One region of the Schumannella luteola genome, then DNA from elsewhere that is predicted to be linked to it. Evidence: predicted binding sites of a transcription regulator. Region 1 holds the regulator's gene; the other holds the start of a gene.

Region 1 (8,515 bases):
CATCCTCATCAGCCAGGTGCAGCTCGGCGAGAAGGACCTGACCTGGACGCGCGTCGCCGCCACCTTCTTCGGCTTCGCGCTGCTGCTGGTCGTGCTCAACGGCGTCAACGTCGCGCTGTTCACGCGGGCGCGCCCGGAGAGCTGGCGGGCGCGGATGCCGTCGATCTTCATCGACATCTTCCGTCTCGTGCTCATCCTCGTCGGCCTCGGCGTGCTCTTCGCCTGGGTCTGGGGCGCGGATGTCGGCGGCCTGTTCACGGCGCTCGGCGTCAGCACGGTCGTCATCGGCCTCGCCCTGCAGAACGCCGTCGGCCCGGTCGTCTCCGGTCTGTTCCTGCTGTTCGAGCAGCCGTTCCGGCTGGGGGACTGGCTCGACACGGGCGGCGTGCGCGGCCGCGTCGTCGAGGTCAACTGGCGGGCCGTGCACATCGACACCGGCAACGGCATCCACATCGTGCCCAACGGCACGCTCGCCGGGGCCTCGTTCGACAACCTCAGCAAGGCGCCGGGCGCCTTCGTCGTCTCGATCACGCTGCCGTTCTCGACCGACGACCCGCCGCACGAGGTCCTCGATCTGCTGCGTCGCGTCGCCGACGACCTGCCGGTGCTCGCCGCCGACCACAGGCCGAGCGCGTACCCGCTCGGCGGGGCGAAGTACGGGGTCGACATCCCCGTCGCCTCGCCCGCGATCGAGGCCGAGGCGACCGCGCAGTTCCACACCGTGCTCTGGTACGCCGCGCGCCGGGCGAACCTGCACCTCGACAACGACCTGACCGACGACTACAACACCCCCGAGCGCCGACTCGCCCTCTTCAAGTCGGTGGCCTCGAGCCTGCGCCTCACCCAGGACGAGGCCGAGGCCTTCGCCGACCGGGTGCTGCTGCAGCGCTTCGGCGCGGGCGAGAAGCTGCAGCACGCCGGCGACCCCTCGCCGGCGCTGCGGGTCATCGCGGTCGGCACGGTCGCGCTGACCTCGCCGGTCGACGGAGGCGGGGACATCCCGCTCGGGCGCCTCACACGGGGCGAGATGATCGGCATCGGCGCCCTGACGAACGAGATCAACCCCTCCGACGCGACCGCGGTCGACGACGTCACCGTGCTGTCGCTTCCGATCGCCGAGCTCGAGCAGCTCGTGCGCCGACGCCCGCAGCTCGCCCGCGATCTCGGCACGATCTTCGACCAGCGCAAGGCGAGCGCCCGCGTCGCGATCGACGACTCCGCCGCGCGACAGGGCCGGGCGCTCACGCAGCTCGGCGACGTCACGCGCTGACCGGTCCGCTCGGTTCGGGCGGATGCGCACCGAGGGTTAGCATGGCGATCATGTCGAGACGCGCGCCGATCTGGGAGCGCGCCGTCAGCTACGCGGCCGTCGGCGCCACGCGCGCGGCCGATCTGATGGAATATCCGCCGACCGGATACCGTCCGCTCGAGCGCCGCGCCCTCATCGGCCACGGCCCGGCGCGCTGGGAGCACGCCTGGACCGAGACGCTGACCTGGGGCATCCAGCAGCGCTCCGGATTCCGTGTCGAGGTCGTCGAGACGCCCGCCGAGCTGGACCGCATGGGCTACACCCCGGTGGGCTTCGACGACGACGGCGCCCCGATCGCACCCGCCGTGGTCGACAGCTCCGGTGAGCGGATCTACGCCGCCGATGGCCGCCCGCTGCTGCGCCCCGGCGACACCGCCTGGCTCGGCATCCCCTTCGGCCCGCTTCGACTGCGCTTCCCGGCGCGCGTCGTCTACGTCGTCGACGAGCCGAACCGCCGCGGCTTCGCCTACGGCACCCTGCCCGGGCACGCCGAGCGCGGCGAGGAGGCCTTCATCGTCGAGCGCAGCGACGACGGCTCGGTGTGGGTGTCGATCCGCGCGTTCTCGCGGCCCGGCGGCTTCTTCTGGTGGCTCGTGAACCCGGTGCTGCGCCTGACCCAGGGTTTCTACACCGCCCGCTACCTGCGTGCGCTCGCGACGCCGCTCGCCGCCGACACCGCGCCGGATGCGGTCGTGCCGCAGCCGGCCGAGGCCGCCGGAGCCGCCGCCGAGGCGTCCGGCGACTCCGCGCCCGCCGCGACGCGAGATCCCGCCTGATGCCGAGCATCCTCCCGGAGGGCGACCCGGCTCCGGCCGACGGAACGCTCCCGGCGTCCGCCGCCGTGGGCTCCGCCGAGCGCGACCTGGGCGTCTACGTGCACGTGCCGTTCTGCACGGTGCGCTGCGGCTACTGCGACTTCAACACCTACACGGCGAGCGAGATCCGCGGCGTCAAGCAGTCGGACTACGCCGGTCAGGCGCTCGACGAGATCCGCTTCGCCGGTGGCGTGCTCGACCGCGCCGGCGTCGGCGCTCGGCCGGTGTCGACCGTGTTCTTCGGCGGCGGCACCCCGACCCTGCTGCCGGTCGGCGACCTCGCGGCGATGCTGCACGGCATCCGCGACACCTGGGGCTTCGCCCCGGGCGCCGAGATCACGACCGAGGCGAACCCCGACTCGGTGGATGCGGCCGACCTGGCGGCGCTCGCCGAGGCCGGCTTCACCCGGGTGAGCTTCGGCATGCAGTCGGCCGTGCCCGAGGTGCTCGCGACGCTCGAGCGCACGCACGACCCCGCGCGGGTGCCCCAGGTCGTGCGCTGGGCGCGGGAGGCCGGTCTCGAGGTCAGCCTCGACGTCATCTACGGCTCACCCGGCGAGACCGCGGACCAGTGGACGCGCACGCTCGACGCCGTGCTCGCCGAGGAGCCCGGTCACATCTCCGCCTACGCGCTCATCGTCGAGCAGGGCACGAAGCTCGCCCGCCAGATCAAGCGCGGCGAGGTGCCCGAGCCCTCCGACGACGCCCAGGCCGACTTCTACGACATGGCGGACGCGGCCTTCACCGGAGCGGGCTACGACTGGTACGAGGTCAGCAACTTCTCGCGCGGCGCCGAGCGGCGCTCACGCCACAACCTCGCGTACTGGACGAGCCAGGACTGGTGGGGCATCGGGCCCGGCGCGCACAGCCATGTCGGCGGGGTGCGCTGGTGGAACGTCAAGCACCCGGCGGCCTACGCGGGCCGCATCGCCGAGGGCATCTCGCCGGCGCACGCCCGCGAGACGCTGGATGACGAGACGCGTCGCGTCGAGCGGGTGCTGCTCGAGACGCGGGTCGTCGACGGGCTGCCGACCGGGGTGCTCGACGCCGACGGCCGCCGCGCGGTCGCGGGGCTCATCGCCGAGGGCCTGGTCGATGGTCGGGCCGCCGTCACCGGCCGGATCGTGCTGACCCGGCCGGGACGACTGCTCGCGGATGCGGTGGTGCGTCGCCTGCTCGCCGACTGACCGCATCCCGCCGGACGGCGGTCTTACTTCACGAACTTGATGGAGAACGGGTACGTGTAGTACTCGCCCTTGTTGGTCTTCACCGCGGCGATGATCGCGAAGACGATGCTGAGCACCCACACGATCGGCAGCGTGATGAAGCCGATGAGCACGAGCATCAGCAGATACGACGCCACGTAGCCGATCAGCATCGTCAGCGTGAAGTTCAGGGCCTGCACGGCGTTGTGGCGGATGAACGGGCCGCGGTCCTTGAGCACGAGGTAGCCGATGAGCGGCACCAGGAAGCTCACGATGATCGGGCCGAGGTGCAGCAGGATCGACCAGGTCTTCTCGTCGGTCGGGTTCATCGGCTGCACTCCGGGTGCGGCGGGGTAGCCCTGCTGCGGGTAGGCGCCAGGTGCGCCGGGCGGCGGCGGGGGAGTCGCGCCGTAGTTCGGCGGCGGGGGCGGGGTCGCGCCCGGCGGGGGCGGCGGAGTCGCGCCGGCGGGCGGAGGCGGGGTGACGCCCGGCGTGCCTTCGGGCTGCGGGGTGTCGGCGGGAGGGGTGGGCTGACCGTCGCTCATGACTGACAGTGAACCATCCGCGCCGTCCCAGGTCGAGGGACAGCGCTCCCCATCGCGCCCGGCCGTCGCGCGCGGAGACGACGACGGCGCCGGACCCCCGTAGGGATCTGGCGCCGTCGGACGCGGTTCGCGCTTACTTGATGATGCGGATCGCGAAGGGGTAGCGGTAGGCCCCGCCGCCGTTGACGCGGGTGAAGCCGATGATCGAGAAGATCAGGCTGCAGACCCACACCGCGAGCGAGAGCAGGCTTCCGACGAAGCCGATCGGCACACCCGTGGTGGCGCCGACGACGCCGAAGATGATGTTCAAGATCCCGGCGGCGATCGCGGCGAAGACGATCGTGATCTGGAAGTTCAGCGCCTCCTTGCCCTCCTGGGCGACGAGCGGGCCGCGCTCCTTGAGGATGAGCCAGATGAGCAGCGACGGCAGGAAGCCGAGGATGCCGCCGAGGTGGGCGAACGACGCCCACTGCTTGTCTTCGGCGGGGCTGAGCGGCTGCGCCGGCGCCGGCTGCGGGGCGCCGTACTGCGGCTGCGCGCCGGGCTGGCCGTAGCCGCCCTGCGGGGCGCCGTACTGGGGCTGCTGGGGCTGCTGCGGCGCGCCGTAGGCGGGCTGCTGCTGCGGGGCGCCGTACTGGGGCTGCTGCGGCTGCTGGGGTGCGCCGTACTGCGGCTGACCGGGCTGCTGGGGGTTGTTGGGGTCCGTCATGGCGGCGTAGGCCTTTCAGAGGGGGAACGCGGGGGGCGGCTCCCGGGATGAGGTCGTGCGGTCGCCGTCTCGGTCGCAGAAGACCAGCCGGGACGCGGCACTCACGGTAGTGGGTGGCTCGACGGCGGTGCAACGACATTCCCGGTGTTGCGGCGGTTAGACTTGGCAGTCGTCGTACCGGAGTGCCAGCACCTCCCTCGCCCTGGCGGGCGGAACGGGCAGCACGCGCCCCCGGTCGACGCGATCAGGACGTGACAGGGAAGGAGCAGCCGTGGTCTCGGAACGCTCCCTCGCGGTGCTGCGCGCGATCGTGCAGGACTACGTCGAATCACGCGAGCCGGTCGGCTCGAAGTCGATCGTCGAGCGGCATGCCTTCGGCGTCTCGGCGGCGACGATCCGCAACGACATGGCGCAGCTCGAAGACGAGGAGCTGATCGCGGCCCCGCACACCTCCTCGGGCCGCGTGCCCACCGACAAGGGCTACCGCGTCTTCGTCGACCAGCTCACCGACCTGCGCCCGCTCAGCCCGGCGCAGCGGCACGCGATCGAGGCCTTCCTCGGCCAGGCCGACGACCTCGACGACGTGCTCGCGCGCACCGTGCGGATGCTGTCTCAGCTCACGAACCAGGTCGCGCTCGCGCAGTATCCCCTCTTTGGCTCGTCACGCGTGCGGCACGTCGAGATCGTGGCGCTCGCGCCGAGCCGTCTGATGTCGGTGCTCATCACCGACTCCGGCCGCGTCGACCAGAGCCTGATCGAGCTCGCGGATGCCGCTGAGCAGTCCGCCGCCGAGGAGCCCTACCTCGCCGAGCTGCGGGCGCGACTCAACGCCGAGCTGATCGGCGTGACCCTGAGCGAGGCGCCCGGCGTGCTCGCGCGACTGCTGGAGGGCATCCCCGCCCCGCGTCGCGCACTGGCCGACCGGATCGCGGCGCGGCTCGCCCGTCAGCTGGCCGACAGCCGCCAGGACCGCCTGGTCATGGCCGGCACCGCCAACCTCGCCCGCACCGAGGGCGACTTCACCGGCAGCATCTTCCCGGTGCTCGAGGCGATCGAGGAGCAGGTCACGCTGCTCAAGCTGTTCGGTGAGATGGAGATCGACGAGGCGGGGGTCGCGGTGCGCATCGGGCGCGAGAACGCGGGAACCGGCCTCGAGGAGACGAGCGTCGTCTCGAGCGGCTACAGCGCCGGCGGAAGCCTCGCGCACGTGGGCCTGCTCGGACCGACGCGCATGGATTACTCGAACAACATGGCGGCGGTGCGCGCGGTGGCGCGCTACCTGTCGCGACTGCTCGGAGAGGACTGACCTTCGTGGCCACGACCGACCACTACGACGTGCTGGGTGTCGCACGCGACGCCTCGCCCGAGGACATCAAGAAGGCGTACCGCCGGCTCGCGCGCGAGCTGCACCCGGACGTCAACCCCAGCGAGGACGCGGCCGAGCGCTTCAAGTCGGTGACGCACGCCTACGACGTGCTCAGCGACCCGCAGCAGCGCCAGCGCTACGACCTGGGCGACTCGGCGGGCTTCGGCTCGGGGTCGTTCAACGGCGGCTTCGGCGACATCTTCGAGACCTTCTTCAACGCCGCCCAGCGCCAGAGCGGCCCCCGCTCGCGCACGGAGCGCGGGCAGGATGCGCTGCTGCGCATCGAGGTCGACCTCGACGAGGTCGTCTTCGGCACCGCCCGCGACCTCGAGATCGACACCGCGGTGCGCTGCCCCACCTGCGACGGCGCGTGCGCCGCCCCGGGCACGCACATCCAGACCTGCGACATCTGCCGCGGCTCCGGCCAGATCCAGCGCTCGGTGCGCTCGCTGCTCGGCAACGTCATGACCTCGAGCCCCTGCGGCACCTGCCGCGGCTACGGCACCGTCATCCCCTCGCCCTGCGTCACCTGCGCGGGCCAGGGGCGCGTCCGGGCCAAGCGCACGGTCGGCGTCGACGTGCCGGCCGGCGTCGACACGGGCATGCGCATCCACCTGCCCGGCGAGGGCGAGGCCGGCCAGGCCGGCGGCCCGAACGGCGACCTGTACCTCGAGGTCAAGGTCGGCCACCACGACGTCTTCAGCCGCACGAACGACGACCTGCTCGCGACGGTCGAGGTGCAGATGACGGATGCGGTGCTCGGCACCAAGGTCACGCTCGCCTCGCTCGACGGCGACGTCGACCTCGAGATCAAGCCGGGCACGCAGAGCGCCGAGGTTCTGACGGTCAAGGACCGCGGCATCACCCACCTGCGTGGCGGCGGTCGCGGCGACCTCAAGGTCGGCGTGCAGGTCATCACCCCGGTGCGCCTCAACTCGAAGGAGAAGGCGATCTTCGAGCAGTTCGCGCAGAGCCGCCCGCCGATCAAGCCCGAGTTCGCCACCTTCCAGCAGGGGCTGTTCGCGAAGCTGCGCGACCGCTTCCTCAACTTCTGATCCGCGCGGGCCGCGCTCGGCGCGGTCTGCTGACCCCGAAGGGCGGATGGCATGGCGTGGCTCTACCTCAACCCGGAGCTGACGGCGGCGCAGGCGGTCGTGGGTGCGCGCGTCGCGATCCGTGGCGAGGAAGCGGCGCACGCCGTCAAGGTCGCCCGCACCCGGGTGGGCGAGCGCGTGTCGATCGGCAACGGCGACGGCGTGATCGTGACTGGCGCGGTCGTGAGCGCCGAGCCGGGCGAGCTGGTGCTCGAGGTCGACGAGGTGCGCGACGAGCCCGATCCGCAGCCGCAACTCTGGCTCGCGCAGGCGCTCGCGAAGGGCGGCCGCGACGAGATGGCCGTGCAGGCGGCGACCGAGCTCGGCGTCGCCGGGATCGTGCCCTGGTCGGCCGAGCGCTCGGTGACCCGGTGGGATGCGACGAAGGCCGCGAAAGGCCGCGCCCGCTGGGAGTCGATCGCCCGCGAGGCGGCCAAGCAGAGCATCCGCACCCGCGTGCCCGAGGTGACGGCGCCGCAGTCGACCGCCGAGCTGGCGCGGGGCGACGGCCTGCTGCTCGTGCTCGACCCGGGCGGGGCGGTGCCGATCTCGCAGGTCGAACTGCCCTCCGCGGGGCGCGTGACCTTCGTGGTCGGACCCGAGGGCGGCATCTCGCCGCGCGAGCTGGCGCTGCTGGCCGACGCCGGCGCCGTCGGCGTGCGGCTGGGGCCGGAGGTGCTGCGCACCTCGACGGCGGGGCCGGCGGCCATCGCGGTGCTCGCCGCACGACTGGGGCGCTGGTGAGATGACCACGGAGGCGGATCCGCACGACGAGCGCGGGCGCGACCTGACGGCGGCGCCCGACCTGAGCTACCAGCTCGACCCGAGCGGCTTCGAGCTGCCGGCCGTGATCGCGCGCCTCGCCGCCGAGGCCGGCGCGGAACCGCGGGCACTCTGGCAGAACTCGCTCGGCGGGCTGACGTTCCGGCTCGGCGATCGCGTCGTGAAGTGGTCACCGCCGGTGCTGGCGGAATCGCTGCGGCGCGAAGAGGAGCGGATGCGCTGGCTCGACGGTCGGCATCCCGCGCCTCGCGTGCTCGACGCCGGCGCCGACGACGACGGCGCCTGGCTCGTGACCGCGGCGCTCGACGGCGACACCGCCGTGAGCGACGCCAACCGCGCGAGACCCGAGGTCGCGATCGCGGCGATCGTCGAGGGGCTGCGGCGCATCCACACGCTCCCGCTCGACGACGTGCCCGGGCACTGGGCCGATGAGACCTGGGTGGGGCGTCAGCCGCAGAAGCTCGCACCGCGTCCGCCGATCGACGACCCGGTGCTCGTGCACGGCGACGCCTGCGCGCCCAACACCCTGCTCGACGCGGCCGGCGCCTTCGCCGCCCACGTCGACCTCGGCGACCTCGCCCCCGGCGACCGCTGGGCCGACCTCGCCGTCGCGAGCATGAGCCTGGAGTGGAACTACGGCCCCGGGCACGACGACGCCTTCTATGCCGCTTACGGAATCGAACCGGATG
Region 2 (8,515 bases), 1.2 Mb from region 1:
GCGCCCCGACGCGCTGCCGACGGAGCTGGTGGATGCGGTGCTCGCCCGGTTCCCCCGCGGCGAGCTGGGCACCGAGTTCGGCGCCCTCGTCACCGCGCAAGCGCAGCGGAAGCCGAGCACGCAGGCCCGCCGTCTCGTCGAGAGCGGCCTCGTCGGCAAGCTGGCCGCGCATCCGCACGAGCACCGGGCGACGGGCCCGGATCACCACGACACGTAGGTCGTTCCGCCCCGCTCGGGCGCCTCGCCGACGACGCCGCCCCACCGGATCGCCCCGCCACGGACGTCATGCCGCCCCGCTAGAGTGCGCGCGTGATTCCCGCTCAGGTTCCCCCGGCCTCCTACCCGACCCCTGCGGTGCCGCCGCTGCGCTCCGGCAGCCCCGGAAAGGCGTCGCTGATCATCGCGATCGTGCTGCTCGTGCTCGGCATGACGGTGCAGGTGCTCGCGTTCAGCACGCCGATGATCATCCGCTCCTTCGCCGTCTCCCCGGCTGAGACCTCCGCGGTGTTCGCCTGATCGGGCTCGCGACGACGGTCACGGCGATCGTCGGCGTCGTGCTCGGCGCGATCGGCATCCAGCCGGGACGCGAGCGGCGACTGGTCGCCGTGGCGGGCTTCGCGGTCTGCCTGGCCGACACGATCGGCGGAGTGTTCGCGCTGGTCATGCCCCCGCTGGTCGGACTGCTCTACGCCTGAGCCGACGCCCGGGAACGACGAAGCGGGCGGCTCCCCGAGGGGAACCGCCCGCTCCCGAGCAGTGCGAGCCGAGGCTCAGACCGTCTGATCAGACGATCAGAAGTCCATGCCGCCGGTCGGGTCGCCGGCCGGGGCCGCGACCTTCTCCGGCTTGTCGGCGACGACGGCCTCGGTGGTGAGGAAGAGACCGGCGATCGAGGCCGCGTTGAGCAGCGCCGAGCGGGTCACCTTCACCGGGTCGTTGATGCCCGAGGCGAGCATGTCGACGTACTCGCCGGTCGCGGCGTTGAGGCCGTGTCCGACGGGCAGGTTGCGCACCTTGTCGACGACGACGCCGGGCTCGAGGCCCGCGTTGAGGGCGATCTGCTTGAGCGGGGCGTCGATCGCGACGCGCACGATCTTGGCGCCGGTCGCCTCGTCACCCGAGACCTCGAGCTTGTCGAAGGCGAGCTTGCCGGCCTGGATGAGGGCGACGCCACCACCGGCGACGATGCCCTCCTCGACGGCGGCCTTCGCGTTGCGCACGGCGTCCTCGATGCGGTGCTTGCGCTCCTTGAGCTCGACCTCGGTGGCCGCGCCCGCCTTGATGACGGCGACGCCGCCGGCGAGCTTGGCGAGGCGCTCCTGCAGCTTCTCGCGGTCGTAGTCGGAGTCGGTGTTGTCGATCTCCTGGCGGATCTGCTTCACGCGGCCCGCGATGGCGTCGGCCGATCCGGCACCCTCCACGATCGTGGTCTCGTCCTTGGTGACGATGACCTTGCGGGCCTGACCGAGCAGCTCGAGGGTCGCGTTCTCGAGCTTGAGGCCGACCTCCTCGCTGATGACCTGGCCGCCGGTGAGGATCGCGATGTCCTGCAGCTGGGCCTTGCGGCGGTCGCCGAAGCCGGGGGCCTTGACGGCGACCGACTTGAAGATGCCGCGGATCTTGTTCACGACGAGAGTCGCGAGCGCCTCGCCGTCGACGTCCTCGGCGATGATGAGCAGCTGCTTGCCGCTCTGGATCACCTTGTCGACGACCGGGAGCAGGTCCTTGATGTTCGAGATCTTCGAGTTGACGATCAGGATGTACGGGTCTTCGAAGACCGCCTCCTGACGCTCCGGGTCGGTGACGAAGTACTGCGACAGGTAGCCCTTGTCGAAGCGCATGCCCTCGGTGAGCTCGAGCGTGGTGCCGAAGGTGTTCGACTCCTCGACGGTGACGACGCCCTCCTTGCCGACCTTGTCGATCGCCTCGGCGATGAGCTCGCCGATCTCGCTGTCGGCGGCGGAGATGCTCGCGGTGGCGGCGATCTCGTCCTTGGTCTCGATCTCCTTGGCGGTGGCGACGAGCTCGGCCTCGACGGCCTTGACGGCCTTCTCGATGCCGCGCTTGAGGCTGATCGGGTCGGCGCCGGCCGCGACGTTGCGCAGCCCCTCGCGCACGAGCGCCTGGGCGAGCACGACCGAGGTGGTGGTGCCGTCACCGGCGACGTCGTCGGTCTTCTTGGCGACCTCCTTGACGAGCTCCGCGCCGATCTTCTCGTACGGGTCGTCGAGCTCGATCTCCTTGGCGATGGAGACGCCGTCGTTGGTGATGGTGGGGGCGCCCCACTTCTTCTCCAGAACGACGTTGCGGCCGCGCGGTCCGAGCGTGACCTTCACGGCGTCGGCCAGCGTGTTGAGGCCGCGCTCGAGGCCGCGGCGGGCCTCCTCGTCGAATGCGATGATCTTCGCCATGTAGTTCTCGTCCCTCCCGGACGTCGGCCTGCTGAGCACGGATGCGCACGGAGCCGTGAGCACGGTCGTGACCGGCAGCAGTGGTTCATGGGTTAGCACTCCGAACGAGGGAGTGCCAGGAGTCATTCTGGCACTCGCCCTGAGGGAGTGCAAGCCACCGCGACGCGGGATGACGGGCCCGGATCCGCCCGGGGCGGACACGAAAGCGGGCGGCGCCGCAGCACCGCCCGCTCGCGACTCCCGGTCAGGCCGGCCGCACGGCTTCGGCCTGGGGCCCCTTCGCCCCGGTGCCGAGCTCGAAGACGACCTTCTGCCCCTCCTCGAGCACCTTGTAGCCGCTCATGTCGATCGCGGAGTAGTGGACGAACACATCCTGTCCGCCCTCGTCCACGGTGATGAAGCCGTAGCCCTTCTCCGCGTTGAACCATTTGACGGTCCCGTTGGCCATCGCCTCTCCTCGCTGTGCTGTGCGCGCAGGACGGCGGTGGTGCGCAGTGCTGTAAGGCCGTCCGTGCGCCGATGCTAGCCCCGGGAAAGCGCCGATCACGAGGGGAATCGGGCGAAAGGGGGCCGGAGCGGACGATCGGCATCCAGATTAAACACTCGCGTAACACGAGCGCCCGTCAGCGGGCGATCCGGCCTCAGCCGACGGGGGTGAAGTCGTCGCCGAGCACGATGGTGACGGGCGCGCCGGGGAAGGCCGAGGAGAGCCGGATGGAGCCGGTGCCGAGGATCTGCACCATGCCCTTGGCGACGCCCTCGTACTCCTTGCCCGAGTAGTAGACGACCGTCGCCTTGCTCGTGCGCTCGTCGGCGTCGGCGGTTCCGGAGATGTTCCAGCCCGCATCCTTCAGCTTGGTCGCGATCCCGTCTTCGGCGTCGTCGTTCTTGCTCGCGTTGAGGATCGAGATGCGCAGCGCATCGGCGATCGCCGGGTCGACCGAGCCGGGCTCGGTGATCGCCGGGCTCTCGTCGGCCGCGCTCTGGCTGGCGGCGGGGCCGGCGGCGGAATCGCTCGAGCCGAAGGGCAGCTCGATCGAGAAGCGGGAGTCGACGCGCGAGAGCGTGAACAGGCCGACGGCCACGAGCACGCCCGTCGCGAGCGCCGCCCAGGCGAAGACGACCCAGCCGCGACCGCGCGGAGCGGGTCCGCGGTGCGCGCCGACGCGCGTGAGGTCGTGCGGGACGTCGTCGAAGCGGTCGCGGGGTGCGGTGCTCATCGGTGCGGGGTGGTCCTCAGCTGTCGGTGGGATCGATCCGGAACGTGCGTGCGGCACGGGCCCGGGTGCGGGCGGTGCGGAGCCGCTGCAGCCGACGCACGAGAAGCGGATCGGCGGCGAGCGCATCGGGGCGATCGATCGCGGAGTGGAGCAGCTGATGGTAGCGAGCCGAGGTGAGTCCCAGCTCCGAGCGGATCGCCGCCTCCTTCGCCCCGCCGCGCCCGATCCAGTCGCGCTCGAAGTCGAGCACGCGGCGTTCGGCGTCGGTCAGACCCATCACGGCGGCGCCGGCCGGAGCGGTCGCCCTGGTCGACTCGGCCGCAGCCGCCCCCGCCGCGTCCGACGGCGATGCCGCGGGCTCGGGGCTCGGCGAGGGGATCATCCGGTCAGGCTAGTGCGGGCGATGCGGGTCGCCCGACAGCCCCGCCGCGGTGTCGCGAACGCGCGACTCAGCCGATCCAGCGCAGCTGATCGCCGTGCGGACTCGTGCGGGCGAGCGGCTCGCCGTCGAGCGCGAGCACGGATCCGAGGGGATGCGCGGCCTCGCGTCCGGCGAGACGCTCGGCCACCTCGGGCAGCGCCGCGGCGCCCTCGAGCGTGATCGACCGGGCGCCGATCGAGCGCACGGCGTCGAGGAATCCAGCCCGCACCTCGCGACGCAGGTAGACGAGCGTGCCGAGCGACACGATCACGAGTTCGGCGCCCGCGGGCACGGCCGGCGACAGTTCGCGCAGGCGCGTCGGGTCGGCGATGAGCTGGGCCGCGTCGCCCTCCACGACCTCGATCGGATGCGAGCGCACCGCGACGAGCGCGGCCCGCAGTCGGGCACGCCGGTCGGGCCGGTCGACCGGGGTCAGCGCCTCGAGCCAGCGCGCATCGGCCGGATCGGCCGAGTCGAGCGGAGCGAGGTCGACCCCGCGGCGGGCGAGGATGCGCGGCAGGCGCGTCGGCAGCGCACCCGGCCCCGACACCGCGCAGCGCACGAGGGGGTCGCCGGCGCCGAGTTCCGACACCGCCTCGGCGACGGGCGCCGCATGCGCGCCGTCGCGGGCGTCCGCGCCGCCCGCCTCGCCGCCATCCCGCTCGAACCGGATCGTCCAGCGGTCGAGCGCGAGGCACAGCCCCGCGGCGGCGCCCAGCTCGAGCAGCACGACCGGGCCCTCGATACGCGCGAGCGCGGCGGCGAGCGGCGCGGTGCGGCCGACCTCGTTCGTCTGGGTGCGGCGCCCGCGCGCGGCGACGGCGAGCGTCTCGGCGTGCGTCAGCATCCACTCGCGCAATCCCGCGTACTCCCTCGCCGGCGCGCCGAGCAGGTCGGCGACGGCGAAGACGAGCGAGGGATGCCGCTCGCCCGGCGGGAGCCTCTCGATGACCGCGAGCACCTCGGGGTCATCGGCGATCGCCGCCGCCCACTCGCCGTGCCGTGCACTGTGCGGCCCGAGCTCGCGCGCCGCGCGCGAGAACCAGGCGGCGGTCGACTCGGATGCGGTGTCGGGCATGCCCCCATCCTGCCGCCCGCTCCGAACCGCATCCACGCCGTCTCGGCGCCGCCTCCGTGCCGCGTGCACATGGGAACAGCGCGCCCCGACACGCGGTTGAATGTGTCGTACGTCCGACGAAAGGGAACGACATGGCCTACGAGGTCGAGAAGACCGACGCCGAGTGGCAGGAGTCGCTGAGCGCCGACCGCTACAAGGTGCTGCGCGAGGCCGCCACCGAGCGGGCCTGGACCGGAGAGCTGCTCGACGAGCACCGCGCCGGCCTCTACACCTGCGGCGCCTGCGGCGCCGAGCTGTTCAAGAGCGGCACCAAGTTCGATTCCGGATGCGGCTGGCCGAGCTTCTACGACTCGGTCAACCCCGAGGCCGTCGAGCTGCTGGAAGATCGCAGCCTGCCGGGCGCGGTGCGCACCGAGGTGCGCTGCGCGAACTGCGGTTCGCACCTGGGCCACGTCTTCGACGACGGCTTCGGCACGCCGACCGGTCTGCGTTACTGCATGAACTCCCTCGCGCTGGGCTTCCAGGAGGAGGGCGCCGAGGCTCCCGCCGCCGAGGCCGACGCCCCGGTCGCGACTCCCGCCGAGTCCGCGAAGTGACCGCCTTCGAGGCGCTCCTCGCCCGCCGCTCGTATTCGTCGGTGGGCGAGGACGCCCCGAAGCGCAAGGAGCTGCTGCGACTGGTGGATGCCGCATCCACCGTCGCCGATCACAAGTCGCTGCGGCCGTGGCGGCTCATCGAGCTGCGCGGCGCCGACCGCGACCTGATCGGCTTCGGACTCGCGAAGGCCGAGGGCAAGAAGGGGCACGATGTCGAGAAGTACGTGCGCAAGGCGCACCGCTCTCCCCTCGTGATCGCCGTCGTGAGCTCGCCGCGCAAGGGCAAGCTGCCGGAGTGGGAGCAGGAGGCCGTGGCCTCGGGCATCGCCCACAACCTCACTCTGCTGCTCGACGAGGCCGGGTGGGGCGTCTTCTGGCGCACCGGATCGCACACCCGCAGCAAGGCCGTGGCGAAGGCGCACGGCCTGGCCGAGGGCGAGAAGCTGCTCGGCTGGCTGCACGTCGGCGCGAAGCCGGCACGACGGCGGATGGGGCGGCGCAAGCCGATCGACCCGAAGAAGTTCCTCACCCGACCGTGACCCCGGCAATATACCCCAACGGGGTATAGCTGGCAGAAGGCTGGGATGCGCGGCCCGCGCGTGCACGCACGTCGCGGGTCGCGCATACTTGTCGTCGACGGATACCCCTACCCCGTATTGGTATGGGTACCTCGATCGGCCACACGAGGATCGGAGACGCGGATGAGCGCAGCACCCCCGGCGGACGCCGCCGAGAACACCGGCCACGCCGCACACGGGCACGGGTCCCCCGGCTACGTGGACGTCAAGGACGCGCTGCTCAAGCGCCTGCGTCGCGCCGAGGGTCAGGTGCGCGGCATCGCGCGCATGGTCGAGGACGACGTGTACTGCATCGACATCCTCACCCAGGTCTCCGCTGCCACGAAGGCGCTCGAGACCGTCGCGCTCGCGCTGCTCGATGACCACCTCAGCCACTGCGTCGCCGAGGCCACGGCCGAAGGCGGACCGGTCGCCGAGGAGAAGATCCGCGAGGCCAGCGCGGCCATCGCGCGGCTCGTGCGCTCGTAGAGCGCAGCAGAGAGCACAGCCGCTCGTAGCGTCCCCCTGTACCCGAAAGGACTCGACCATGTCGACCATCACCAGCACCGTCCTCGTCGAGGGCATGACCTGCGCGCACTGCGTCGCGAGCGTCTCCGAGGAGATCGGCGAGATCGCCGAGGTCTCGACGGTCGACGTCGAGCTCGTCGTCGGCGGAGCCTCGCGTGTGACCGTCGCGAGCTCGGCGCCGATCGCGGCCGAGCGCATCCGGGCCGCCGTCGAGGAGGCGGGCTACGCCCTCGCCGATGACGTGACCGGCGCCGCAGGCGAGGCCACGGAGGGCGGCGAGCGCGCATGACCGCCGTCGAGCACCGTCTCGACATCACCGGCATGACCTGCGCTTCGTGCGCGAACCGCATCGAGCGCAAGCTCAACAGGCTGCCCGGCGTCGAGGCGACCGTGAACTACGCCCTGTCGACGGCCCATGTCGTGAGCGACGGCAGCGACGAGTCGGTGGATGCGGGGCGTCTGCTGCAGACGGTCGAGGCGGCCGGGTACCGGGCGACGATCCCCGCGCCGGAGCCCGCCCCGGCCTCGGTGACGCGGCACCCCGCCGATCCGGCGTCGCAGGACGAGCGCCCGGAGCACGACCAGCACGGCAGCTCCGCCGGCCACCAGCACGACCCCGGCGACGCCGGCGCCCTGCTGCGCCGCCTGGTGATCAGCGCCGCGCTCGGTGTGCCGGTGGCGCTGCTGTCGATGATCCCCGCGCTCCAGTTCGAGAACTGGCAGTGGCTCGCCCTCGCGCTCGCCGGGCCGGTCGTCGTCTGGGGCGCCTGGCCCTTCCACCGTGCCGCGGCCGTGAACCTGCGTCACGGCGGCGTGACGATGGACACGCTCATCAGCCTCGGCATCCTCGCGGCGTTCGGCTGGTCGCTCTACGCCCTCGTCTTCGGCGGCGCGGGCATGGCCGGCATGCACATGAGCTTCACGCTCATCGGCCGTCCCGAGGGCGGAGCCGACGAGATCTATCTCGAGGTCGCCGCGCTCGTGACGGTGCTGCTGCTGCTCGGGCGCTGGATCGAGGCGCGCGCCGGCGTCTCGTCACGTGCCGCACTGCAGGCGCTGCTCGAGCTCGGAGCGAAAGACGCGGCCCTGCTGCGCGACGGCGTCGAGACGCGGGTGCCGGTGGCGCAGCTCGCGATCGGCGACCGAGTCGTGGTGCGCCCGGGCGAGAAGGTGCCCTCCGACGGCGTCGTGGTCGAGGGCGCCTCGGCGATCGACGCCAGCATGCTCACGGGCGAGTCGGTTCCGGTCGAGGTGACGGCCGGCGATCGTGTCGTCGGCGGAACGATCTCCTCGGGCGGGCGCCTCGTCGTCGAGATCCGCCGCGTCGGCGCCGACACCGAGCTGGCCCGCATCCGCGCTCTCATGATCGACGCGCAGACCGGCAAAGCGCAGGTGCAGTGGCTCGCCGATCGGGTGTCGAGCGTGTTCGTGCCGGTCGTGATCGGACTGGCCATCGTGGCCTTCGCCGGGTGGATGCTGTCGGGCGCCTCGATCGAGATCGCCTTCACCGCCGCCGTGACGACGCTGATCATCGCCTGCCCGTGCGCGCTCGGCCTCGCCACGCCGACCGCGATCCTCGTCGGCACCGGCCGCGGCTCGCAGCTGGGCATCCTCATCCGCGGACCACAGGTTCTCGAGCAGACCCGCAAGGTCGACACGATCGTGCTCGACAAGACCGGCACCGTGACCGAGGGAAGGATGCGG

What was found. Region 1 encodes HrcA, which represses chaperone genes, less so after heat shock. Its sites were predicted from a motif close to TTNGCACTCGNNNNNNNCGAGTGCNAA; they were not measured.
Region 2: groL (chaperonin GroEL) is a predicted target of HrcA. The motif match lies at 2,539-2,565, and genes of this name have one in related genera.

Annotation. Positions count from the first base shown of each region.
Region 1 covers NZ_JACBZY010000001.1:3,253,360-3,261,874, reverse strand. The annotation lists gene BJ979_RS14880 (mechanosensitive ion channel domain-containing protein) at 1-1,270, shown strand, start outside; gene BJ979_RS14875 (DUF1990 domain-containing protein) at 1,321-2,085, shown strand; gene hemW (radical SAM family heme chaperone HemW) at 2,085-3,311, shown strand; gene BJ979_RS17720 (DUF4870 domain-containing protein) at 3,335-3,874, opposite strand; gene BJ979_RS14860 (DUF4870 domain-containing protein) at 4,008-4,583, opposite strand; gene hrcA (heat-inducible transcriptional repressor HrcA) at 4,855-5,889, shown strand; gene dnaJ (molecular chaperone DnaJ) at 5,895-7,004, shown strand; gene BJ979_RS14845 (16S rRNA (uracil(1498)-N(3))-methyltransferase) at 7,056-7,787, shown strand; gene BJ979_RS14840 (phosphotransferase) at 7,789-8,515, shown strand, end outside.
Region 2 covers NZ_JACBZY010000001.1:2,003,507-2,012,021, reverse strand. The annotation lists gene BJ979_RS08995 (HD domain-containing protein) at 1-217, shown strand, start outside; gene BJ979_RS08990 (hypothetical protein) at 310-516, shown strand; gene BJ979_RS08985 (hypothetical protein) at 555-695, shown strand; gene groL (chaperonin GroEL) at 792-2,411, opposite strand; gene BJ979_RS08975 (cold-shock protein) at 2,656-2,859, opposite strand; gene BJ979_RS08970 (LytR C-terminal domain-containing protein) at 3,053-3,631, opposite strand; gene BJ979_RS08965 (DUF3263 domain-containing protein) at 3,648-4,013, opposite strand; gene BJ979_RS08960 (DUF2332 family protein) at 4,081-5,130, opposite strand; gene msrB (peptide-methionine (R)-S-oxide reductase MsrB) at 5,262-5,726, shown strand; gene BJ979_RS08950 (nitroreductase family protein) at 5,723-6,265, shown strand; gene BJ979_RS08945 (metal-sensitive transcriptional regulator) at 6,428-6,772, shown strand; gene BJ979_RS08940 (heavy-metal-associated domain-containing protein) at 6,831-7,100, shown strand; gene BJ979_RS08935 (heavy metal translocating P-type ATPase) at 7,097-8,515, shown strand, end outside.